DNA from 2 places in the Alkaliphilus flagellatus genome. Region 2 is predicted to be linked to the other one. Evidence: a T-box and tRNA genes for the amino acid it is inferred to sense, from the RefSeq annotation. Region 2 holds a T-box; the other holds one or more tRNA genes.

Region 1 (7,688 bases), on a different contig from region 2:
CAATTCAAATTATAGAAACTATTGAAAATTTTAAATAAGGGGGCAATATTTATATGTTTAATGGTGCGGGAGTTGCAATTGTAACACCTTTTAATGAAGGTAAAATTGATTTTGAAGCTTTTGAAAAATTAATTGATTTTCAAATAGAAAATAATACTCAAGCTTTAATTGTATTAGGTACAACTGGAGAGGCATCTACGCAGACCTTTGAAGAAAGGGAAAAGCTTATTAGTACGGCCATTGAAAGGGTAGGAGGTAAAATTCCAGTTATAGTGGGTACCGGTTCAAATTCAACCCAAGTAGCTATAGAAAATACTAAACAAGCCGAAAACTTAGGGGCAGATGGTATACTGCTTGTTACTCCATATTATAATAAATGTACTCAAAAGGGTCTAATTGAACACTTTACCACAGTAGCTAATGTTACATCTCTACCTGTAATTTTATATAATGTTCCTTCAAGAACAGGTGTAAATATTGCGCCGGAAACTGTATTAGCAATGAGCAAGGTTAAAAATGTAGTAGCAGTAAAAGAGGCTAGCGGGAATATTTCTCAAATATTAGAAATTAAAAGATTGGTTCCTAAAAATTTTAAAATTTATTCTGGTAATGATGATCAAGTGGTGCCTATTTATGCCTGCGGAGGTCATGGAGTTATTTCTGTGTCATCTAATGTTATCCCTAAAGAAATGCAACATATGTGCCAGGCATTTATGGATGGAAATGTAGAAGAAGCTTTAAGAATACAACTTTTATACAAAAAATTTATAGATCTTTTATTCTATGAAGTAAATCCAATTCCAGTAAAGGCAGCTTTAAATGCTATGGGATATATTAAAAATGAGCTAAGACTTCCGTTAACATCTATGGAGGAATCTAATAGAATTAAGCTAGTAGATGAGATGAAAAAATTGAGTATTATTTAAGGAGGCTTATCTATATGAATTTATTAATTTATGGTATAAGCGGACATATGGGTAGATTAATAGAAGAACTAGCTAACAAGGATTCATTTTGGAAAGAAATTAATGGTATAGATGAAAAAATATCTAAAGACTTACTAAGTGATAATTATGATGTAGTGGTGGATTTTTCACACCCTTCGGCATTAGATGATGTATTGAAGCTTTGCGTAGAAAAAAGAATACCTTTAATAATTGGAACAACAGGATTTAGTAAGGATCAGTTAGAGCAAATAAGAGTTGCTTCTAGTGAAGTTCCAATATTACAGTCAACTAATATGTCTCTAGGAATGAATATATTATTTGCATTGGTGGAGCAAACAGCATCAATATTAAATGAAAAAGTGGATATTGAAGTAATAGAAGCTCATCATAATCGTAAAAAAGATTCCCCCTCTGGAAGTGCTACATCTATTGTTCAATCTATAGAAAGAGGGCTAGGAGAAGTGAGAAAGCATCAACATGGAAGAGCTGGAGAATGTCTAAGGGAAAAGGGAGAAATAGGCATACATGCAATTCGCGGAGGTAATATTGTTGGTTATCATGAAGCAAACTTTATAAATGAATTAGAAACTTTAAAAATAGTTCACGAAGCTCACAATAGATCAGTTTTTGCACAGGGAGCATTAGAAGCAGCAAAGTTTATTATAGATAAAGAGCAGGGTCTATATACAATGAAGGATGTATTGAAGTTATAGACTAAATTCATACCAAAAAATTTGAAGGGAAGGATTACAGTCCTTCCCTTTGTTAATCAAATTTATCATAGAAAATATTATTTTCAAGTATTCCTTTATCTATAAGAGCATTAACTGTGGAGTCTATCATAGGAGCACTTCCACATAAATAAGCTTCTGTATCATCTTTTCCTTCTAAATATTTAAATATAGCATCATTTACCCTACCAACATGTCCTTGCCAATTATCCTCTTCTCGTGGACGAGATAGACATGGGATAAACTTAAATCTAGGAAGTTCATTTTCAAATATTTTCATCTCATCTAACATAAACAGGTCATCTTTAGTTCTAGCTCCGAAGAAGAAGATAGTATTACGATCAATTTTCTTATGTAGCATTTCATAAAGTATACTTCTAATAGGAGCCATACCTGTACCTACTGCAACTAAAACTGCATCTCCTTCAGATTCCTGTAAATAAAAATCACCATAGGGGCCGTTAAAAGTTACTTTATCACCTTCAGAAAGATGTTTATGTACGTAGGTTGTTAGAATACCGCCATCCACATAACCTATTATTAAATCGATAAAGTTTTTTTCAAAATTAGAAGAAGCGATTGAATAAGCTCTGAAAACTTCTTCTGTACTATCTCCATAGGGCGGTGCTAGTAGCTGAACATACTGACCAGCTTTAAAATCGATTTCTTGTCCATCGGTAATTTTAATCCTCAAAAACTTAATAGTAGGTGTAATATCCTTGGCAATTTCTATAGCACCTTTAAATTGTTTTACATTAAATAAGTCTTCTGGAATCTGTATATTCATATCCTCCTTAACCTTTACCTGGCAGGATAGACGAACATTATTTTTTATATCATTATCTGAAAGATATGTAAGTTCTGTTGCAAGTACAGGACCAGCACCACTATCTACCTTGCACTTGCAATACCCACATGTTCCCTTGCCACCACAGGCAGATGGAATGAAAACTTCATTAGCGATTAAGGAAGATAACAATGTATTCCCACCTTCGACTACAAGTTCTTTATCATTATTTATTACTATTTTACACTCTCCATAGTCAGCAATACGGACATTGGCCCAAGTTAGTATAAGGGCAAGCACTGCTGTAATTCCAGTAATTACTGCTACAGTTATTAATATATTATACATAAGCTAACCCCCTACTGAATATTTACAATTCCTGAAAAACCAATAAAGGCTAAAGCCATCATTCCCGTTATTATTAAAGTAATTCCAGCTCCTTCTAATCCTTTAGGTATTGGAGCTCTTTTTATTTTTTGTCTGATGCCAGACATAGCTACTATAGCTAACATCCATCCAATCCCCGAACCTACACCAAAGGCAATTGACTGTAAAAGATTATAGTCACGAATTACCATAAAAATAGCTACTCCTAAAATCGCGCAATTTACAGTAATCAATGGTAGAAAAATTCCTAATGAATAATATAAAGTTGGTAGATAACGTTCAACTATCATTTCAACTAATTGAACGAATGCTGCAATTGTAATAATAAAAACTATAAAACGAAGATATTCAAGCCCAAATGGAACTAGTAAGTAGTGGTATATGAAATAGTTTAGAATAGTAGTACCAGTTAAAACGAAGGTTACTGCTTGACCAAGGCCTAAAGAAGTTTTAGTTTCCTTAGATACAGCAATAAAGGAACACATACCTAAAAAGTTTGCTAATATCATGTTACTAGTAAAAATAGAAGCAAAGAATATTACTAAAGGATTAATACCTTCCATTAGTTGCCACCTCCTGCTAGAGATACTTGTTTATCTTGTTTTGATACTTGCTTATCTTGCTGTGAAACCAAATATGTATTTGCTATCCATATTAATAGGGCAAGCATGAAGAATCCACCTGGAGGCATAATCATAAATATCCATTTAGGCCACCAATTGCCCATAATAGTTATTCCAAATACACTTCCAAAGCCTAAAATTTCTCTAAAAAATGCAATAATAAGTAAAACCAAGGTATATCCCATACCAGAGGCTATTCCATCTATAAAAGATAAAAATGGTGTGTTGTTTTGTGCAAAGGACTCACAGCGACCCATAATAATACAGTTAGTTATAATTAATCCGACATAAGGACCAAGAGCTTCACTCATGGAAGGAAAATATGCCTTTAAAACAATATCTACTATAATTACATAGGCAGATATAATTAAGGTTTGCACCATCATTCGAATATGTTTAGGTGTAGATTTTCTAAGAAAAGATACAGTTAGGCTTGAAAAAGATGTAACAAATATTACACCTAGCCCCATTACTAGAGAGTTCATCATAAGGTTAGTAACTGCAAGAGCAGAACAAATACCTAAAATCTGGCGAAATATGGGGTTATCGTGAATGATACCAGCAGCAAAAATTTTCTTTATTTGTTTAAACATTTTATTTATCACCTCTCTTACCGAGAATTACTTTTTCTATATTTTCATTAATAATATTTAGCACCGAATTTGAGGTAACTGTAGCTCCTGAAATAGAGTCAACCGTACCTCCCATATTTGGCTTATAATTTATATAATCTCTTGACACTTCTTTGGATATAAGAACTTCTCTAAATTGCTCTTTAAACCAATCTTCATCTATCCTGCCACCTAGGCCTGGAGTTTCGTTGTGGGATAAAAACTCGATACCTACAATTTTATTTAAGTCTGGAGTTAAGCCTATAAGTCCTTCCAAGCTTCCCCATAAGGCATTTCCTTGTACAGGATAAATGTTAGCCACTAAAGAGTTATCTTTGTAGCCCTCGTAGTAAATGTCGTTCTCGCTTTCCACAACTTTAAAGTGAGAATTAAAAAGTTTGTTTATTTCTGAAGGATTTTTACCTTTGGTAGGTATATCTAAAACATAAAGTAGTGCACTTTGTTTTTTTACTTCCTTATTAGATAAAACTCTATCTTTGGTTACTTCATTAATAGTAGCAAGTACGCCTGTATATATTACAGTAACAATGATCATAAAAATAACTGGACGAAAACTAAATTTTTTCATGCAGATACCTCCTTTTTCCGAGGAGTTTTTATATATTTTACGGCTTCATCAATAATTGGAACAAATATATTCATTATTAGAACAGCAAACATTGCGCCTTCTACAAAGAGTCCAAATACTCTGATAATAGTAGTTATAATTCCTGTTAATACTCCATAAATCCATTTGCCTTCTTTTGTTTTAGGTGCTGTAACAGGGTCCGTAGTCATAAATACAGATAAGAATAAAAATCCACCAGAAAATAGCGAGAATAATGGATGCTGTGCACCCGATACATTACTTAAATATAGTATTGAGCTGAAGGTTAGAAAACCTATAACTGGCGCTAACATTAATCTCCAATCAGCTGATTTATGTCTTAAAAGAATAAATGCCCCTATTAAAATAAGTAGTCCACTTGTTTCACCTAAGGATCCTGTAGCATTACCTAAAAATAGTTGCTTAAAAGGTAACATAGTATTGGTTTCTCCAAAATGTATTAATGGAGACCCTTGGGAAATAGCATCTACTGCAGGAGTAATATACTTTCCAAAGCCGCCTGGAAATCCACTGGATGCCACATTCCAACTAATAGTTAAAGGCTCTGGAAATGTTACATAAATAAAGGTACGTGCAGCTAAGGCAGGATTGAATACGTTAAACCCAAAACCTCCAAAGACTTCCTTTGCAAAAGTAATACCAAAGACTATACCTATAATTCCTACCCATAGCGGTGTAGAGACTGGTAATGTTAATGTAAACAAAATGCATGTTACAAATACTGCTTCTGTGACTTTTTTGTTAAGACGCTTTTCAAAGAAATATTCTGTTGCTACTCCAAATAAAGTAATAGTAGCCATTAAAACTAGTGTACGCCATCCAAAAAAGTAAATTGAGCCTACTATGATTGGAATTAGACTCATTATAACTTTTCGCATAACTGCTTGTTTTTGGAATGTTTTTTTATAAAACTCCCTCATTATGACTTACCTCCTTAAATTTGCAAGTTTATTTTAACTATACTATTGTCTACCCTACAGATATACGTTCAAAACTATAAATGTATTACAATACCATGAAAAATAGCCTGATTTGCAAATATTGTTGCAAATTTTAAATCTAGGTGATATAATTTCAATTAATTATAAACATTAAGATTACACTTACATAGAATTTAAAAGCAATTATAGTACAAAAAAATATATTGGAGGATATAGCTCAGCTGGCAGAGCGCTACGTTGACATCGTAGAGGTCGTTGGTTCAAGTCCAATTATCCTCACCAGTTAAACAAAGTAATAGCAAGGGTTTTGGAAAAAAGTAATTTTCTGATAACCCTTGCTTTTATTTACTCAAGCTTATTAAAAAAATTTTACTAATAGATATATAGGAAGTACTAATTTAAAAATTTTTGCAAATAATATAAAAGCATAAAAAATAGACAATTTACAGAATAATATTAATCTTAGATTGAATAAAGATAATATATAATATATAATAATGCTTAATAGGGATGGAAAAACTTCCTTATTAAGTAAGTTATTATTTATTAATTATTCTAAAACAATTGAAATGGAGGAGAAGGAATGAAGAAGCTAGGATTGTTACCAAAATTACTGATCGGAATTATATTAGGTATAATTATTGGTACCACTAAAATTGAAATTTTAACTAGACTACTTGTGACATTTAGTGGCATCTTTGGACAGTTTTTAGGTTATATAATTCCACTATTAATTATCGCCTTTGTTGCACCTGGTATTGCAGAACTAGGTGATCAAGCAGGAAAACTTTTAGGAATCACTGCAGGATTAGCCTATATATCGACTATCATAGCAGGTACAGCAGCATATTTTGTGGCAAGTAATGTACTACCTATGCTTATTCCTAGCGGTGCTAATATAGGAGGCACAGGCATAGAGGTTAAAGCTATATTTGAACTCGAAATAGCGCCTATAATGGGGGTAATGACAGCTTTAGTTACTGCATTTTTACTTGGTCTTGGAATTGCTTCAATCAAAGGTAAAACTATGTTTGATTTTGTGAAAGAATTCCAAAATATTATTGAAAAAGTAATCGATAATATTATCATACCATTGTTACCAATATATATAGCAGGTATATTTGCTGAAATGGCCTTTACAGGCGAAGTAATGCAAACTATGGCAGTATTTGGTAAGGTATTCTTATTAGTAATAGCTGTTCATATTTCATATCTTATTATACAGTTTTTAGTAGCCGGATCAGTTGCTGGAGTAAGTCCATTTGCAGCTCTTAAAAATATGCTTCCTGCTTACTTTACTGCTATAGGAACTCAATCTTCAGCTGCTACAATTCCTGTAACTGTTGAGTCAACTAAGAAAAATAAAGTAAGTGATGAGATAGCGGACTTTGCAGTACCTTTATGTGCTACTATTCATTTAGCAGGTAGTACAATTACACTTACCACTTGTTCTCTTGCTGTAATGCTTTTACAAGGAACAACTTTAGATTTTGGGCAAATGCTTCCATTTATTTTGATGCTAGGAGTAACTATGATAGCGGCTCCTGGAGTACCTGGTGGGGCTGTTATGGCGGCTCTTGGTCTACTTTCATCAATGCTTGGTTTTACAGAAGCTCAATTAGGGTTAATGATGGCACTGTATATGGCACAAGATAGCTTTGGAACAGCTGCCAACGTAACTGGTGATGGTGCTATCGCTATGGTAGTAGATAGAATAGCTAGAAAAAAATAATAATAAATATTTTATTTATAAAATGGAGGGTTTTTTAACCTTCCATTTTTTGTAATAAATTATAAGGTTATCTAAACTACGTAGAATATTAGTAATATTTTAAGGAATCCTTACACTAGGATGTGAGTAATTGTATAGCAATATACGAACCCTATATTGTTTTAAGTTATAGGAAATAAATAAAAAGGATAAATATATTTTATGTTGAAACAGTATATTCAATAAGAAGATATAAACAAAATGAAAGGGGAATGTATAATGGGAGAAGAAAAAAATAACAAAGGTACAAAAGTGTTAGAAA
Region 2 (7,688 bases):
TGTCTAGAAATACACCAATCCCTAATATTTTCTAACCAATGTAAATAGGTTTTAGAGAAACGATCAGGAATAAATTTAATTCTTCCATCCTTAACAGCTTCAATAGCTGGTGCTGCAAGAGGCTCCATTTTTACAAACCATTGATCTGATGTTAAAGGTTCCACTACTGTATCACATCTATAGCATTGGCCTACATTATGACTATGCTCCTTAATTTTAACTAACAATCCTTGTTCCTCTAAATCCTTTACAATAGCCTTCCTTGCCTCGTATCTTGACATACCTGCATATTTGCCACCCTTTGCATTTATTGTAGCATCATCATTCATAACAATAATTTGAGGAAGATTATGTCTTAGTCCTACTTCAAAGTCGTTAGGATCATGGGCTGGAGTAATCTTTACAGCTCCTGTTCCAAATTCAGGATCTACATATTCATCGGCTACTATGATAATTTCTCTATTAACTAAAGGTAAAATTGCATATTTACCAATTAAGTGCTTATATCTTTCGTCTTCTGGATGTACTGCAATAGCTGTATCACCAAGCATAGTTTCTGGTCTTGTAGTTGCAATTTCTATTACTTCATCACTATCCTTAATTGGATAGTTTATATGCCAAAAATGTCCTGCCTTCTCATCATGTTCAACTTCTGCATCTGAAAGAGAAGTTTTACACTCTGGACACCAATTAATAATACGGTTTCCTCTATATATTAATCCCTTTTCATATAATTTGATAAATACCTCTGTTACTGCATTACTAAGTCCTTCGTCTAATGTAAATCGTTCTCTAGACCAGTCACAAGAGTCCCCCAATTTTTTCATTTGATCTACTATTCTTCCTCCATACTCCTCTTTCCACTTCCAGGCTCTTTCTAAAAACCCTTCTCTACCCACATCTAGCTTACTTAGTCCTTCTTCTTCCTTAATATTTTCAACTACCTTTACCTCTGTTGCTATACTTGCATGGTCTGTGCCTGGCTGCCATAGAGCTTCATAACCCTGCATCCTTTTCCAACGAATTAAAATATCTTGAAGTGTATGATCTAGTGCATGACCCATATGGAGTTGTCCTGTTATGTTTGGTGGCGGTAGAACAATGCTGAATGGTTCTTTTTCTGGATCTACTTTTGCTTTAAAATAATTAGCATCCATCCAATGTTTATAAATACGTTCTTCAAACGCCTGAGGATTATAATTCTTTTCTAAATTATTTTCCATTATCTATTCCTCCTTCAAATTTTATATTTTCTTAAATAAAAAAATCCTTCGTCCAAAATAAGGACGAAGGATATATTCGCGGTACCACCTTAATTTCTATTTACAAAAAATAATGTGAATAGACACTTAAATAAATATAACGGTTTACCCGTCTACACCTACTCTATTCAATGTAGAAACTCAGAAGCTACCTTCAATAGCCTTTGCCCTAAAAAACCTTTCAGCCTATGGGTTTTTATCTCTTAAGGGTGTACTATTTACTCCTCTTCATCATTGTTGATTTCTTAATAAAATTTAATATTATTATAACCATTTAACAGCATTTGTCAATAGGTTTCTCACATTTATTTTTTATTATATAATATAATGTTTAAGTATCATAACTATAATTATATTATAACACTAATTTTTACTCAGGTGTTCCAGAAATTGGCGGTTTTTTTATTTCCTGTATTCCTAAGAGTGCATATCTTACAAATGCATATAAAGTAAGTAATGCTGCAATTATAATCAAAGCTTTACCATATATAAAATCAAAAGCTATAGCTAAAATAGCGATATAAAAAACTATAGTGGCTATCTTTCCATAGGAATTTGCTGGGACTACTAATTTATCTTTCTTAGTATATAGAACAATTCCTCCCAGTATCATAGAAATTTCCTTTATTCCGTATATGCTTATAACCCATATTGGTATAAACTGCTTTGATGTAAAACAGATAAGTACTGTTAGCTGCATTAATTTATCTGCCAGCGGATCCATAGCTTGTCCCCACTTACTTATAGCATCATACTTTCTTGCAATATATCCATCTAAAACATCTGTAATTCCTGCAAGAATAAAGATTATAACAGAATATAATAAGCTTTTTTCTAAAGGTGAAAAAAATACTCCTACAAATAATGGTATAAGCACAAAACGCACGGTAGTCAATATGTTTGGTAAATTCATTAATACACCTCTTCTCAGAGCAATTTTTGTGACTATGTACTATACAATATAAATAATATCATATTCCATTAAATTTGCAAAACTTATACCGGAAATTATTTGATTTAAGCTTTATATTATTTTACTGCCTTAATAGAATATATCCTATCTAAATATCCAACTAAATCCATTATCATTTTTTCATAGGTTCTATTAAATACATCCCATTCTCTTTTATAATTAGCATAAATTAGTCTCTTTGTATAGTTTGACATAGGTATATCCTTATATAAGCATAATCTAGATACTCTACCTTTACCTATTTCTAGATTTTCAGGACTTATTCCAAATTCTACTTCATCCTTATGAACTAATGCAAACCAACTAAAATTATCAATTTCTCCTTTTATATAACCATATCTACTTTTAGTTCCGTAATTAACCTTTATATTGAACAATCTAATCCCCCCTCTAGCCCACTATACTAAGATTTTATGCCAGTTTTTTAATTCTTATTCATTTGATAGCAAACAGTTGTAAAACCCCTTCTAAACACCTATCTTTGTTTATCAGTGAAGTAACACAAATTTTACATAAGAATATAATAGATTATATAGTTTTCTATTTTTAAGTTGGAGGGGATTAAATTGATACACAAAAAGTATCTTAGCTTTTTAATTGTTTTTATAATGATTGCCACCATGTGCTTATCAGGATGCAGTGGTAAGACAGAACTTACTAAAATACAAGTAATGGAAGTAACCCATTCCGTATTTTATGCACCCCATTATATCGCAGTTACTGAAGGGTTCTTTGAGGAAGAGGGGTTAAAGGTCGAGATTATAGACGGTAAAGGTGCAGATAAAACCATGGCAGCTCTATTGAGTAATCAAGTGGAGATTGGCTTTATGGGTCCTGAAGCTTCAATCTATGTTTATAATCAAGGCAAGGAAGATTACGCTATTAACTTTGCCCAACTAACTCAACGTGATGGCTCATTTATAGTCGCTAGAGAGCCAAACCCTAATTTTAAATTAGAAGATCTTAGAGGAAAAGAGCTACTTGGTGGACGTAAGGGCGGAATGCCTAACATGACATTAGAGTATGTTTTAAAGAAAAATGGTTTAGTACCTGGTAAAGACTTAAATGTGCGTACTGACATTCAATTCGATGTAATGGCTGGTGCCTTTGCTGGTGGAGAAGGGGATTACACAACACTCTTCGAGCCAGTAGCATCTTTAATGGAAAAGGAAGGTAAAGGATTTGTAGTTGCTTCAGTCGGAGAAGAAAGTGGATATATTCCTTATACCGCATACAGTGCTAAAAAGAGCTATATAGAAAAGAATCCCGATATAATACAAAAGTTTAGTAATGCAATATATAAAGGAATGTTGTGGGTTGAAAAGCATAGTGCGGAAGAGATAGCAAAGTCGCTACAACCCCACTTTCCAGATGCTGATTTAGATGTATTAACCAATGTAGCAGACAGATACCGTTCTATAGGCGCTTGGGCTCCGGACCTTATAATGACAGAAGAAGGTCTAAATAGGCTTCAAGATGTCATGACAGAGGCGGGAGAGTTGAACCAGCGAGTGCCCTACGATAAAGTTGTTACTACAAAATTTGCAGAAGAGGCAATGAAAAATAAATAATATTATACTAAAACCCACTAAACATCAGTGGGTTTTCTATATTTCAAATTAACTTTATGCTTCCATTTGTCTCATAACTTTTAATATTACATGGTCTGTAAGGTTCATTCCTTCCTCCGATAATATACCTAGATTTCTAATAGTATCCTCAGCGGTATTTGCTATCATTCCATTTTTATTAGGAACAACTTGATCATTTAAAGCCAATAATGCTGACTGAATTGCTGCAGATGCAGAGGTTGCAAGTTTTAATGCACAACCTACTTTAGCTCCATCGCAAATCATACCACTTATATTTGCTAGCATATTTTTAACTACAGCATCTATTTGTTGTTCTTTAGCTCCCATTAACCATGCTATAGCCACACTTGCTCCCGTTGCAGCAGCTACTCCACAACCACATAAAGCTGATAATCTACCTATATAGTGCTTAATATAACTATTTAAAATATGACTAATAGCTATAGCCCTAGCTAATTTTTCGTTGTCGACAGAGAATTTCTTATGATAAGCCAGAATAGGTAAAATAGCAGTTAAACCATTATTTCCACTTCCATTGCTACTCATAACTGGCATATTAATACCAGACATCCTAGCATCAGCTCCTGCTGCCGTTAGCATCATAGCTCCATTCATTAAATCATCAGCTAAAATTCCTTTTTGTACATTTTCATAGATTGTTAATCCTACTGACATACCAGACTTTTTACTTAGTCCAGCCATTGCTATTTTCTCATTCATTTCTAGACCTTCCAACATGAAACTAAGCTTTTCATAATCTATTCTTTCAATTTCACTTATAATATCTTTTATATTTAATTCATATAAAGGATTTATTGATTTTATATTTTCATTATCAGTTTGTATTTTATTTAATATTATTTTTTTGTCTGTTTCTAGATAAACAAATTCATTATGTTTGTTCTGTATAATTACGATAGAATATCCTTTTTCAGTATACAATTTTACTTCTATATATATTTTTTCTGTTGTATCTTTAATATTTATAGAAATTCTATCGCTTTCGATTAATTTATTTGCCAATTCTATTTCCTTATCAGTAATCCCTTCTAGTACTTCAAGCCCCTTTTCACTCCGTCCACCCATTGCCCCTAGTGCTGACGCAATGTGTAATCCTACTTCATTGGTATTAGGTATTCCTACAGCTAATCCATTTTTATAAATATTTGGACTAAGCCAAATATCTAAACTTATTATTTCTTTATGATTAACTAACTCCATAGCCTTTGCGCATGCTAAAGCTACAGCTACTGGATCTGTACATCCCATTGCTGGTACTACTTCCTCTTTTAATGTTCTTAATATCAATTCTTCTAATTGCATGCTAATTAACCTCCTCTTAAGTCTATATTTCACTATATAGATTTAAAAAAGCAATTATCATGCCAACATAAAATCATTGAAAAATAGCCATTATTTTAATACTTTTTCTCAAAATGATAATAGTTTTATAAAAACAGTCTCAAAATGATATTTCGTATCATTTTGAGACTGTTTTTATTTATATTATCTTTATTTCATATTCTTTTATCTTTCTATATAGGGTTGCCCTACTCATACCCAGTGCCTTTGCTGCACAGTTAATAGACTGATTTCTATTTTGGAAATATAGAAGTGCCTTTTCAATTTCTTTTTTTTCTAATTCTTTAATAGGAGTTATGCCCTCAAAACAACTCTTATCTCCCATCCTATTTTGTCTTATTAACCTATTAGGCAAGTCTTTTTCTTCTATAATATTAGTAGTACACATATTAACAGCATATTCTATAGTATTTTCTAACTCTCTTACATTTCCTGGCCACTGATAATTCATAAAAATATTAAATACATTTTCATCAACTTGATTAATGTGTTTTCCTAACTTATCATTGCATTTTCCCAATAAATATTCGACCAATATAAATATATCGTCCAATCTATATCTAAGGGGTGGAATATTAATAGGTATAACATTAATTCTATAAAATAAATCTTGTCTAAATTCTCCGTCTAAAACCTTTTTTTCCAGATCCTTATTAGTTGCTGCGATTATTCTTACATCTATTGGTATAAGTTCTTTGCCCCCTACCTTTTCTATCACATGGTCTTGTAGTACCCTTAAAAGCTTAGTTTGTAAATGTAGAGGCATATCTCCTATCTCATCAAGAAAAATAGTTCCTTTATTGGCCAATTCAAATTTCCCGGCCTTACCTCCTCTTATAGCACCTGTAAATGCTCCTTCCTCATATCCAAAAAGTTCACTTTCCAAAAGTTGTTCTGGAATTGCAGCACAATTTATAGCAATAAATGGCCCATTATTCTGATAACTATGTAAATGTATTGCTCTTGCAAATAACTCTTTTCCAGTTCCGCTTTCACCTTGAATTAATATAGTAGAAGTTGATCTTGCAGCTCTTTCTGCCTTAAGCTTTACATTCTTAAATGACATACTATTTCCTATAATATCCTTAAAGTTAGTCATAATATTTCCAGTAGTAATATCGTTTACAATGTTTAATACTTCAGAAAGATTACTAAAGGTAAACAAGAAGCCAAAATTTTTATTTTCTAAATTAATAATATTAGCATCAAAAACACCTCTAAAACGATGTTTGGCTGTGTTATATATAAATTCAATATTCTTTACTCCTACACATTCATTTACTAGTAATGTAAAATCAAAATCTCCAATAAAATCACTAATATTCATTTTATCAGCAATATTTTCGTCAATTTTAAATAATTGAATTGCCTTTTTATTATAACGCAGTACCTGACCAATATTGTCAACAGCTATAATTCCTTTATCTACAGAATTTAGTACAATTTCTAACTCCCTTGCTAAGAGCTTAATTTTATCCGTATTTTCTTGTTCTAAAAGCTTAGATGAAATCAAGTCTGCCATCTTGTCTAAAAACTTAATTAGATTTTTCTGATTACTAACAATAGCACTTCTTTGATCTTCCTCAAATGCAATTAATCCAATAACACCAACTATATGATTTTCTATCTTAATAGGACAACAAACCTCTGCATACTCATTGCAATCTCTTATATTATCACACCTTAAACACGCACTATGCTTCCCTGGATTTTCTATAATAAAACTTTCTCCTTGCCTTAGTGCAAATCCAAAAACAGAGTTATTACTTACTGTCTCCCCAATTCTCCACTTATAACAGCCTGTACCAGCAATCCTATTGAGCTTATTGTCAACAACCGTTACATCTACTTTTATAACACTAGATATTGCTTCTGAAATATTTTGAACACTGGATACAATTTTTCTTAAATCCATTTTCAATCATCCTTTTTAATACATTAATCTGATATCTAATAATCCTAAGACCCAATGTGAACTGAGCCATTGTTTATATTGAATAAGATATAGGTATCCCTATATCTTATCCATATCAGTTATATTTTCTTCAGCAGTTTCATGTTTTCCCATTAACACTCCTGCTACTAATGCAGTTACTGGGATACATAAAATAAGTCCTATACTACCTGCAAATGCACGTATAATTTCTGTAGCTATAATATCTAGATTAATAATTTTAGTAAAGTCTTCTTCATAAGCAGTAAACAGTAGCAATAATGGGATAGAACTTCCTGTATAAGCTAATATAAGAGTATTAGCCATAGTACCCATAATATCCTTACCTACATTCATACCAGACATTATTAAAGTCTTTGTTGACATAGTAGGATCTGCATTTCTAATCTCCTCCATAGATGAAGAAATCGACATACCTACATCCATAACTGCCCCTAAAGCACCCATAATAATACCAGCAAATAATAGTCCTTTAAAATCAAACTTTATTCCTTGTGGTATATACATTAACATTACCGCTTCTTCGCTAGATAATCCTGTAAGCT

What was found. The T-box of region 2 lies ahead of KQI88_RS11590 (valine--tRNA ligase). A T-box ahead of a tRNA ligase gene usually reads a tRNA of that ligase, here a tRNA-Val.
Region 1: it has a tRNA-Val gene. The T-box ahead of KQI88_RS11590 (valine--tRNA ligase) is inferred to sense a tRNA for this amino acid. The anticodon was not compared.

What each region holds. Positions count from the first base shown of each region.
Region 1 covers NZ_JAHLQK010000001.1:867,763-875,450, forward strand. The annotation lists gene KQI88_RS04020 (aspartate-semialdehyde dehydrogenase) at 1-38, shown strand, start outside; gene dapA (4-hydroxy-tetrahydrodipicolinate synthase) at 54-926, shown strand; gene dapB (4-hydroxy-tetrahydrodipicolinate reductase) at 941-1,660, shown strand; gene KQI88_RS04035 (NADH:ubiquinone reductase (Na(+)-transporting) subunit F) at 1,713-2,813, opposite strand; gene KQI88_RS04040 (NADH:ubiquinone reductase (Na(+)-transporting) subunit E) at 2,825-3,415, opposite strand; gene rsxE (electron transport complex subunit RsxE) at 3,415-4,068, opposite strand; gene KQI88_RS04050 (FMN-binding protein) at 4,070-4,675, opposite strand; gene KQI88_RS04055 (RnfABCDGE type electron transport complex subunit D) at 4,672-5,634, opposite strand; tRNA gene KQI88_RS04060 (tRNA-Val) at 5,862-5,937, shown strand; gene KQI88_RS04065 (dicarboxylate/amino acid:cation symporter) at 6,239-7,387, shown strand; gene pepF (oligoendopeptidase F) at 7,646-7,688, shown strand, end outside.
Region 2 covers NZ_JAHLQK010000004.1:265,608-273,295, forward strand. The annotation lists gene KQI88_RS11590 (valine--tRNA ligase) at 1-1,223, opposite strand, end outside; T-box leader at 1,280-1,506, opposite strand; gene pgsA (CDP-diacylglycerol--glycerol-3-phosphate 3-phosphatidyltransferase) at 1,633-2,175, opposite strand; gene KQI88_RS11600 (hypothetical protein) at 2,292-2,612, opposite strand; gene KQI88_RS11605 (ABC transporter substrate-binding protein) at 2,802-3,806, shown strand; gene KQI88_RS11610 (L-cysteine desulfidase family protein) at 3,861-5,150, opposite strand; gene KQI88_RS11615 (sigma-54-dependent Fis family transcriptional regulator) at 5,329-7,104, opposite strand; gene KQI88_RS11620 (YibE/F family protein) at 7,204-7,688, opposite strand, start outside.